2 regions of the Pseudomonas sp. B424 genome follow, and region 2 is predicted to be linked to the other one. Evidence: predicted binding sites of a transcription regulator. Region 2 holds the regulator's gene; the other holds the start of a gene.
What was found. Region 2 encodes FliA, which starts transcription of late flagellar genes. Its sites were predicted from a motif close to CTAAAGTTTNNNNNNNNNNNGCCGNTAA; they were not measured.
Positions count from the first base shown of each region.

Region 1: a site for FliA is predicted at 2,252-2,279, ahead of motA (flagellar motor stator protein MotA). Genes of this name have one in related genera too.

Region 1 is NZ_JBUZTL010000001.1:146,049-151,132, forward strand. It holds gene rsgA (small ribosomal subunit biogenesis GTPase RsgA) at 1-241, shown strand, start outside; gene motB (flagellar motor protein MotB) at 349-1,329, opposite strand; gene motA (flagellar motor stator protein MotA) at 1,333-2,184, opposite strand; gene ACZRMS_RS00595 (HDOD domain-containing protein) at 2,350-3,888, shown strand; gene ACZRMS_RS00600 (rhodanese-like domain-containing protein) at 3,927-4,754, shown strand; gene asd (archaetidylserine decarboxylase) at 4,764-5,084, shown strand, end outside.
Region 2 is NZ_JBUZTL010000004.1:223,171-228,254, reverse strand. It holds gene flhF (flagellar biosynthesis protein FlhF) at 1-331, shown strand, start outside; gene fleN (flagellar synthesis regulator FleN) at 451-1,278, shown strand; gene fliA (RNA polymerase sigma factor FliA) at 1,278-2,018, shown strand; gene ACZRMS_RS07815 (chemotaxis response regulator CheY) at 2,221-2,592, shown strand; gene ACZRMS_RS07810 (protein phosphatase CheZ) at 2,613-3,401, shown strand; gene ACZRMS_RS07805 (chemotaxis protein CheA) at 3,464-5,084, shown strand, end outside.

The sequences.
Region 1 (5,084 bases), on a different contig from region 2:
CGAATTGATCGACTCTCCGGGTATCCGCGAGTTCGGCCTGGGCCACGTGAGCCGTGCCGATGTAGAAGCGGGCTTTATCGAGTTCAACGACTTGATCGGCACCTGCCGCTTCCGCGACTGCAAGCACGACCGCGAGCCGGGCTGTGCTTTGCTGATGGCCCTGGAAGATGGCCGCGTGCAGCAACAGCGCATGAACAGCTATCGCTCGATCATTGCCAGCTTGCCCGAGTCGAGCTACTAAGCCGTATAACCGCTCCTGTGGGAGCGGGCTTGCTCGCGATTGCATCGCCTCGGTGAATCAGATATTCCGAGTCGCTTGCATCGCGAGCAAGCCCGCTCCCACAGTTATTACGGTGCCTTGTCGTCAAACAGATTCAGCTTCTGGCGCTCTTCATGCATCGGCATCGGCTGTTTGTCGGCAGGAAGCTTGATCGGATCGACGGGTTCTTTGGGCAGTTGCTCTACCTTGACCGGCTCCACACCCTGCTCGCCTTCGATCGCTTGCTGGGCCTTTTTGGTCAGTACCACGATGTCGATGCGACGGTTGACCGGGTTATAGGGGCTGGTCTTGTCGAACAACACCGATGAGGCATACCCCACCACCCGCGCCACCTGATTTTCCGGATAACTGCCCGCCACCAGCGCACGCCGCGCCGCGTTGGCTCGGTTTGCCGACAACTCCCAGTTGCCATAGTCGCCACCTCCCGCATAGGGCATGGCATCCGTGTGGCCGCTGATGCTGACTTTATTCGGCACGGCTTTGATGGTGTCCGCCATGGCCAGCAAAATATCTTCGAAGTAAGGCTTGAGCCGCGCACTGCCAACATCAAACATCGGGCGATTTTCGGCGTCCATGATCTGGATCCGAAGCCCGTCCGGGGTGATCTCAAACAACAGCTGGTCTTTGAATTTGCGCAATTGCGGGTTTTCTTCAACCTTGTTCTGCAACTCCTGAAGCAGCAATTCGAGGCGTTCTTTCTCGACTTGCTCGGCCATGCTTTCAACCTGATCCGCATCGACCTTGGGTTTGTCCGGCTGAGGCTGCAGCTTTTCTTCGGGGTTGAGGGTGTTGTCCGGCGCCAACGCGGGCGTGCCTCCCAGGTCGATGATGTAGGGCGTGCCGCTTTCGGTAAAACCGATCGGGTCTTTGAAATAACCGCCAATGGCGATTTTTTGCTCTGGCGTGGCGGCCGTCATCAGCCACATCACCAGGAAGAACGCCATCATCGCCGTGGCGAAGTCAGCAAAGGCAATTTTCCAGGCACCACCGTGGTGGCCTGCGGCGTAGCGCTTGACGCGCTTGATGATTATCGGCTGGTTGTTTTCCATAAATCAGCGACCGCGAACCACTTGTTCCAGCTCGGAAAAACTGGGCCGATGCTTGGGGTACAAGACTTTACGCCCAAACTCGACCGCCAGCGACGGCGGCATCCCCGAAGCCGAGGCCACCAACGAGGCCTTGATTGACTCGTACACATTGATCTCTTCCTTGGCATCGTGGGCCAGGGAAGTCGCCAACGGGCCGAAGAAACCATAGGCCGCCAAAATACCGAAGAAGGTGCCCACCAATGCGGCGCCAACGTGCATGCCGATTGCAGCCTGATCGCCTTCGCCCAGCGAGGCCATGGTCACCACAATACCCAGTACCGCCGCCACAATACCGAAGCCGGGCATGCCGTCGGCAATACCGGTAACGGCGTGGGAGGGATGTTCCAGCTCTTCCTTGAGGCTGAGCAGTTCCATGTCGAACAGCCCTTCAAGCTCGTGGGGCGCCATGTTGCCCGACGACATGATGCGCAGGTAATCGCAGATAAACGCCGTCATGCGCTCATCTTTAAGGACGGTCGGGTACTTGGCGAAGATCGGACTCGCGGCCGCATCTTCAATATCGCCTTCGATGGCCATCATGCCTTCGCGGCGACTTTTATTGAGAATCTCGTAAATCAGGCCCAGCACTTCCAGGTAGAACGCGTGGGAGAACCGCGAGCCGAACATGCCGAGTGATTTTTTGATCACGTGCATGGTCATGTAACCGGGGTTGGCTTGCAGGAACGCGCCAAAGGCCGCACCGCCGATGATCAAAACCTCGAACGGCTGAATCAGCGCCCCGATCTTGCCGTGGGAAAGCACGTACCCGCCGAGCACGCTCGCGAACACGACGATGATGCCGATAATTTTAGCCATAGATATAAAGGTACTTATTGAGTCGGGTTCAGGGTCAATTCCAGCGTAGCTAAAACTCTTCTTCTCCTTATCGGCGAATCTGCGCCAGACTATAGCCGGTAAAGCCGAAAAGCCATTCGACCCATTCCGGGTGTGTACACAATCGATGATGACCGCGTTCCCATCATGACCAACGAAGCCTGCGCACCGACATCAACGCCCACCACCCTGGATGCCTGGGTCAAACTCCTGGATGCTGTGGATCTGCCGATCCCGCAACAGAACCACGCGCGGGTAAGCAAAACGATCGGCGACAGTCGCCGCTCATTGCGCGAGATTGCCGAGGTCATGCAGGACAGCCCGGCGCTGGCGCTGCGGCTGATTCGCGAAGCCAACCAGCAAGTCCAGAGCAGCCTGAGCGAGCCTGCCGAAAGCCTTGAGCTGGCCATCAACCGCCTGGGCCTGGCGCGCACGCAAGGGTTGCTCGAACGCGTGCCCGCCCTGGCGATGGACGACATCCCGCTGGCTTACCGGCAAATCCAGCTCATCAGCCAGCACGCGGCACAACAAGCCATTGGCCTGTTCGGTAACCGTCTGGCGCGGCTCTGGCAAGAAATTTACTGGAGCAGCCTGCTGTTCCTTTCGCCCCTCTGGGCCCTGGCCCTCACCCACCCGCAACTGCTTGAAGCGTGGGAGCGCCGCGTTGTGGTACAGGGCGAGTGCGCCAACAAGGTCGAGCTGGCGCTGTTCGGTGTGCCGCTGTTCGATATCTGTCGCACCCTGGCCGAACTGTGGCATCTGCCTGCGTGGGTGATGCAAGGTTACACGGTGATCACTGACGAACGCCGCACCCTGGTCAAGGTGTTGCACATCGCCCGCGACACCCATCATCCGCTGCGCCAGCAACAGCTGCTGGACGCCGACCCGGCACTGCGCCGCTGGCTCAATCAACCGGCCAACAGCGTGTTGCTGGCCAACGGCCTGGCGCTGTCGGCCCAGCAGGCCTGGGACACACCCCACAACCTGCGTTGGCAGTACATCACCAGCCTGTACCTGCAATTGCCGCTGGATGAAGTGCAGCAGCAGGTGCACCAGCAGGCCGTGAGCAGCGGGCGCTACCATTCGATGCCTGACCTCTGGCACCCCGCCGAGTCGCTGATCTGGCCGTGGGACATGCGCCGCACCCACAGCAGCTCGCTGGTTGCCCCGCCGCCCTCGGCACAGGCGCTGGCACTGTGGCGCAAACACTGCGGGCAACTGCTGGCGCAACCCAGCGCATTCACCAACCCCATGCACCTGACCACCTGCGCCCGCGAAGCATTGCTGGCGTGCGGCATGCGCCGGGTGATGCTGCTGATGGCCGATAAAACCTCGACCATCCTGAGCGTCAACCAGCTTGCCGGGCTGGGCAAAACCGCCTTCGACCTGAACGTCAACGTCGCCGAAAGCACCGCGTTGCAACGCCTGATGACGCAACCGGCACAAGTGCGACTGACCCCCGAAAACAACACCGTCATATCCGCAGTTTTGCCCCACAGCCTGCGCAGCCTGTTCCCTGGTGAGCATCTGCTGCTACGCTCGCTGAGCAACAATGGCCGCGTGGTCATGCTGATATTGGCGGACCAGGGCGGCGGGCCATTTTCGGAAACCAGCGTGCAGGCATTCGGCAAAACTGCACAGTGCATCGAGAAAGCCCTCAATAGCTTTAGTACTCGCGGGCGCTAATCGCTACAATTCCCCCCTTTTTGCTCTGGAGGCTTCACATGCCTGGCTTCTCTGGCTTGCCGTTAGTGATTGAACCCAGCGACCTGTTCGCCCGGCTCAACGCCCCCGAACTGATCCTGGTCGACTTGACCAGTGTTGCGCGCTACGAAGCCGGGCATATTCCGGGCGCACGTTTCGTCGACCCGAAACGCACGCAACTGGGCCTGCCGCCGGCACCCGGGCTGCTGCCGTCCCAGGCTTCGCTCCAGGAGCTGTTCGGTGAGTTGGGGCACAACCCCAACGCAGTCTACGTGGTGTATGACGACGAAGGCGGCGGCTGGGCCGGGCGCTTTATCTGGCTGCTGGATGTGATCGGGCACAAGGCCTGCCACTATCTGGACGGCGGTATTCACGCCTGGATTGGTGAAGGCTATGCCCTGAGCCAGGAAGTCCCCCCTGCGGCCGGTGGCCCGGTCGCGCTGACCTTGCACGACGAACCCACTGCCACCCGCGAGTACCTGCAAAGCCGTTTGGGCGCTGCCGATCTGGCGATCTGGGATGCGCGCAGCGAGGCCGAGTACACCGGCGAAAAAGTGCTGGCGGCCAAGGGCGGACATATCCCCGGCGCGAAGAATTTCGAATGGACCGCCGGCATGGATAAAACCCGCAGCCTGCGCATCCGCACCGACATGGCCCAGATCCTCGAGGATCTGGGCATCACACCAGACAAAGAAGTGATTACCCACTGCCAGACCCACCATCGTTCTGGCTTTACTTATCTCGTTGCCAAAGCGCTCGGTTATCCGCGCGTCAAAGGCTACGCCGGCTCTTGGGGCGAATGGGGCAACCACCCCGATACGCCTGTCGAGCTGCCTGTAAAAAATTAAGGACCTTGAATGAAAAAGCGTTTGTTCCTCCTCAGTCAGTACCTGCTGCCGCATCACCTGCTGTCACGTCTGGCCGGCTGCATTGCCGAGTGCCGCGTGCGCTGGTTCAAGAATGCGTTCACCACCTGGTTCGCCAAGCGTTATCAAGTGGACATGTCCCAGGCACTGGTTGAAGACGTTACCGCCTACGAGCACTTCAACGCCTTCTTCACCCGCGCACTGAAAGACGGCGCGCGCCCTCTGGATCAAACCCCGGGCGCAGTGTTGAGCCCTGCCGATGGTGCAGTCAGCCAGCTGGGCCCGATTGAGCACGGCCGCGTGTTCCAGGCC
Region 2 (5,084 bases):
CAATTATCTGGTATTGGCCACCACCAGTCAGAAGCAGGTACTGACGGCGGCCTACCTCAGTTACAAACGTTGTGGGCTGGCCGGTTGCATCCTGACCAAGCTGGATGAAACGGCGAGCCTGGGTGAGGTGCTGAGCCTGGCGATCAGTAACGGGTTGCCGGTGGCTTACCTGACGGACGGCCCGCGTATCCCGGACGATCTCCACCTGCCGCGGCGTCACCAGCTGGTGAGCCGCGCAGTGAGTGTGCAAATGCAGGAAGAACCCAGCGAAGAAGCCATGGCCGATATGTTCGCTGATATCTATCACAGCCCTCCCAAGCGGGTTGGCTGAGGTAGTCACGATTACGTTGCAATGTACCTACATCAGATGGTCTGAAGATTGTGTTCCGGTGGGGAACGCGCAGCCAACGTATGTAGCCGCGTCTAAGTAAGACAAGGTAAAGAAAGATCATGGGCAGCATGCATCCCGTACAGGTGATCGCAGTGACCGGCGGCAAGGGTGGCGTCGGTAAAACTAACGTTTCAGTCAACTTGTCTATCGCATTGGCCGAGCTGGGCAGGCGTGTCCTGCTAATGGACGCGGACCTCGGATTGGCGAACGTCGACGTCCTGCTGGGCCTTACCCCGAAATTCACCCTGGCCGATGTGGTCGAGGGGCGTTGCGAACTGCGCGACGTATTGCTCCAGGGCCCCGGCGGGATTCGTATCGTGCCGGCGGCCTCGGGCACCCAGAGCATGGTGCACCTGAGCCCGGCGCAGCATGCCGGCCTGATTCAGGCATTCAGCGACCTGGGCGATAACCTGGATGTGCTGGTGATCGACACCGCTGCCGGGATCGGCGAGTCGGTGGTCAGCTTTGTGCGCGCCGCCCAGGAAGTGCTGCTGGTGGTGTGCGATGAGCCGACCTCCATCACCGATGCCTACGCGTTGATCAAGCTGCTGAACCGCGATTACGGAATGAACCGTTTTCGCGTACTCGCCAACATGGCCCAAAGCCCCCAGGAAGGTCGCAACCTGTTCGCCAAGCTGACCAAGGTTACCGACCGTTTTCTGGACGTGGCCCTGCAGTACGTGGGCGCCGTGCCCTACGACGAATGCGTGCGCAAGGCCGTACAGAAGCAGCGCGCCGTCTACGAAGCGTTCCCGCGCTCCAAATGTTCGCTGGCATTCAAGGCCATTGCCCAGAAGGTGGACACCTGGCCACTACCTGCAAACCCCCGGGGGCACCTGGAGTTTTTTGTCGAGCGTCTGGTGCAGCAAGCAGGGGGACGCTTTTAATGACCGCCAGTGGCTACCGCATGTACAGCAAGGCATCGCGTGACAGCCAGTACGAGCTGATCGAACGCTATGCCCCCCTGGTCAAACGCATTGCGTATCACCTGTTGGCGCGGTTGCCGGCCAGCGTGCAGGTGGATGACCTGATCCAGGCCGGGATGATTGGTCTGCTCGAAGTGTCGGGCAAGTACGACGCGAGCAAGGGGGCGAGTTTCGAGACCTATGCCGGCATTCGTATCCGTGGCGCGATGCTCGATGAGGTGCGCAAGGGCGACTGGGCCCCGCGTTCGGTTCACCGCAATACACGCATGGTCAGCGATGCAATTCGGGTAATTGAAGCAAAAACCGGTTGTGACGCTAAAGATCATGAAGTTGCGGCCGAACTCCAGTTAAGCCTTGATGATTATTACGCCATTTTGAATGACACCCTGGGCAGCCGCCTGTTCAGTTTTGACGATCTGTTGCAGGACGGCGAACACGAAGGGCTGCATGAAGATGGCGCAAGTGCTCACCCGGAACCGTCGCGGGACCTGGAAGACGAACGCTTCCAGTGCGCCCTGGCCGATGCGATTGCCCATCTGCCCGAGCGTGAGCGACTGGTGTTGGCGCTGTACTACGACGAGGAGCTGAACCTCAAGGAAATCGGTGAGGTGCTGGGGGTCAGTGAGTCCCGGGTCAGCCAGCTGCACAGCCAGTGCGCCGCACGATTGCGCGCACGCCTGAGCCAGTGGCGCGCGCACTGACGGGAACACGTGCACTTATTGTGGGAGCGGGCTTGCTCGCGATGGGATCGACACGGTGAATCAGAAAAACCGCGCCGCCTGCATCGCGAGCAAGCCCGCTCCCACAGTCGATTTGGGCGGTGTTTGAAAACGAATTGATTGAATGGCGCGTCCCCAGACAGGACGCGTTTAAGACTGCTTGGAGGTCGAATTGGACAAGAACATGAAAATCCTCATCGTTGATGATTTCTCGACGATGCGGCGGATCATTAAAAACCTGTTGCGTGACCTTGGTTTCACCAACACGGTCGAGGCGGATGACGGCATCACGGCGCTGCCGATCCTCAATCTGGGGCATATCGACTTTTTGGTGACCGACTGGAACATGCCGGGCATGACCGGTATCGAGCTGTTGCGCCATGTGCGTGCCGACGAAAAACTCAAGCACTTGCCGGTGTTGATGGTGACCGCCGAAGCCAAACGCGAGCAGATTATCGAAGCGGCCCAGGCCGGTGTTAACGGTTATGTGGTCAAGCCGTTCACCGCTATCGCACTCAAAGACAAAATCGAAAAGATCTTTGATCGCATCGGTTGATCGGTTGCCTTGGGGGCGCTATGGAGCATCAAGAAACTACGCAGGGCGATTTTGAATCGACCCTGAAAAAACATGCTCACGAATTGGTCGAAAGCCTTGAAAGAGGCCAGTTTGGCGATGCAGTGCAGCTGATTCACGAACTCAACCAGACCCGGGACCGCGGGCTGTATCGCGAAGTCGGCAAGCTGACCCGTGAACTGCACAGTGCAATTGTCAATTTTCATATTGACCCGGGCATGCCGCAAGCCGAAGAAGTGTCGCAGATCACGGATGCCACCGAGCGTTTGGCTTATGTTGTGAAACTGACGGAAGCCGCCGCCAACCGCACCATGGATCTGGTGGAGCACAGCACGCCGCTGGTCAACGGAATGGGCCAGGAAGCCAGGGCTCTGAGTACGGACTGGGGGCGCTTTATGCGTCGCGAAGTCGGTGCCGAGGAGTTTCGCGAGCTGGCGCGTCGAGTCGACAGTTTTTTGACGCGTAGCGAAACGCAGAACAACATCGTGTCCGCCAACCTCACTGACATCTTGCTGGCCCAGGATTACCAGGACCTCACCGGTCAGGTGATCAAACGGGTAACGCAATTGGTGACCGAAGTTGAAAGCAATCTGCTCAAGCTGGTGCTGATGGCCAGTCAGGTGGATCGCTTTGCAGGGATCGAACACGACCGTGATGCAATGCGCGCCGAAAATAATTCGCAAAAAAGCCAGGCCAGGGGTGAAGGTCCGCAGATTCATGCCGATACACGTAATGACGTCGTATCCGGTCAGGATGATGTTGACGATTTGCTGTCCAGTTTAGGTTTTTAGGACTTCGCGGACGTGCGGGCGCTGTTGCCTGGCGTCGAAGCCCTATTTCAAGGAGCACGTACATGAGCTTCGGCGCCGATGAAGAAATCCTTCAGGATTTCCTGGTTGAAGCCGGCGAGATTCTAGAGCTGCTGTCCGAACAGCTGGTCGAGCTGGAAAGCCGACCGGATGATGCGGATCTGCTCAATGCAATTTTTCGCGGTTTTCACACTGTAAAAGGGGGCGCCGGCTTCCTGCAGCTCCATGAGTTGGTGGAGTGCTGCCACATCGCCGAAAACGTCTTCGACATCCTGCGCAAGGGTGAGCGCAGCGTTGACTCGGAGCTGATGGACGTGGTGCTTGAGGCCCTGGATGCGGTCAATGGCATGTTCAGCGAAGTGCGCGAACGCTGCCCGATCACGGCCGCAACCCCGGAGCTGCTGGCGGCGCTGGCACGTCTGGCCGAGCCTGCCGCGGCCCAGGCGGTCGTTGCGCCTGCGCCGATGGTGGCCGCCCCGGTAACCGATATCACCGACAGCGAGTTCGAACAGTTGCTGGACTCGCTCGATGCGGTCAAGGCGGCTGCGGCCGAACCTGACCCGGTGGCACCCCCGCAAGCCACGACCAGCGACGAAATCAGCGACGCCGAGTTCGAGTTGCTGCTCGACCAGTTGCACGGCAAGGGCCAGTTTTCTGCGCAGGCTGCGGTGGTTGCCGCAGTGCCCGAGGAGGTGCCCGCCGCGCCGGCCGAGGCCAGCCATGACATCACCGATGACGAATTCGAAGCCTTGCTTGATCAGTTGCATGGCAAGGGCTCGTTCAACGCAGACGCGCTGGAAGCTTCAGCGCCTGTTGAGCCCCAGCCCTCGGCCGCTGAACCTGCCGGCGACCCCGGGCTGATCAGCGACCACGAATTTGAAGCCTTGCTCGATGAGTTGCATGGCAAGGGCAAGTTCAGTGCCGACAGCGCGGCGGTAGCGGCTGCACCGGCACCGGTCAAACCGGCTGCGGTGCGAGCGGTCCCGGCCCGGACAAGCTCCGGGCCTTCGGAAAAACCGGCTGCCTCCGAGGCTGAGACCACCGTGCGGGTTGATACCGCCCGGCTTGACGACATCATGAATATGGTCGGCGAGCTGGTGCTGGTGCGTAACCGCCTGGTGCGCCTGGGGCTCAATAGCCACGACGAAGAGATGGCCAAGGCGCTGTCCAACCTCGACGTGGTCACCGCCGACCTGCAAACCGCAGTGATGAAGACCCGGATGCAGCCGATCAAGAAAGTGTTCGGCCGTTTCCCGCGGCTGGTGCGTGACCTGGCGCGGCAACTGAAAAAAGAAATCAGCCTGGAACTGGTAGGCGAAGAGACCGACCTGGACAAAAACCTTGTCGAGGCCCTGGCCGATCCGCTGGTGCACTTGGTGCGCAACGCCGTCGACCACGGGTGCGAAACCCCGGAAGAACGCGCCGCTGCCGGCAAGCCGAGCTGTGGCCGGGTGATTTTGTCCGCCGAGCAGGAGGGCGACCATATCCTGCTGTCGATCTCCGATGACGGCAAAGGCATGGACGCCAATTTTCTGCGCTCCCTGGCCGTGAAAAAAGGCCTGATGGACAAGGACGCCGCCGACCGCCTGAGCGAAAGCGACTGCTACAACCTGATCTTTGCGCCGGGGTTCTCGACCAAGACCGAGATCAGCGATGTGTCGGGCC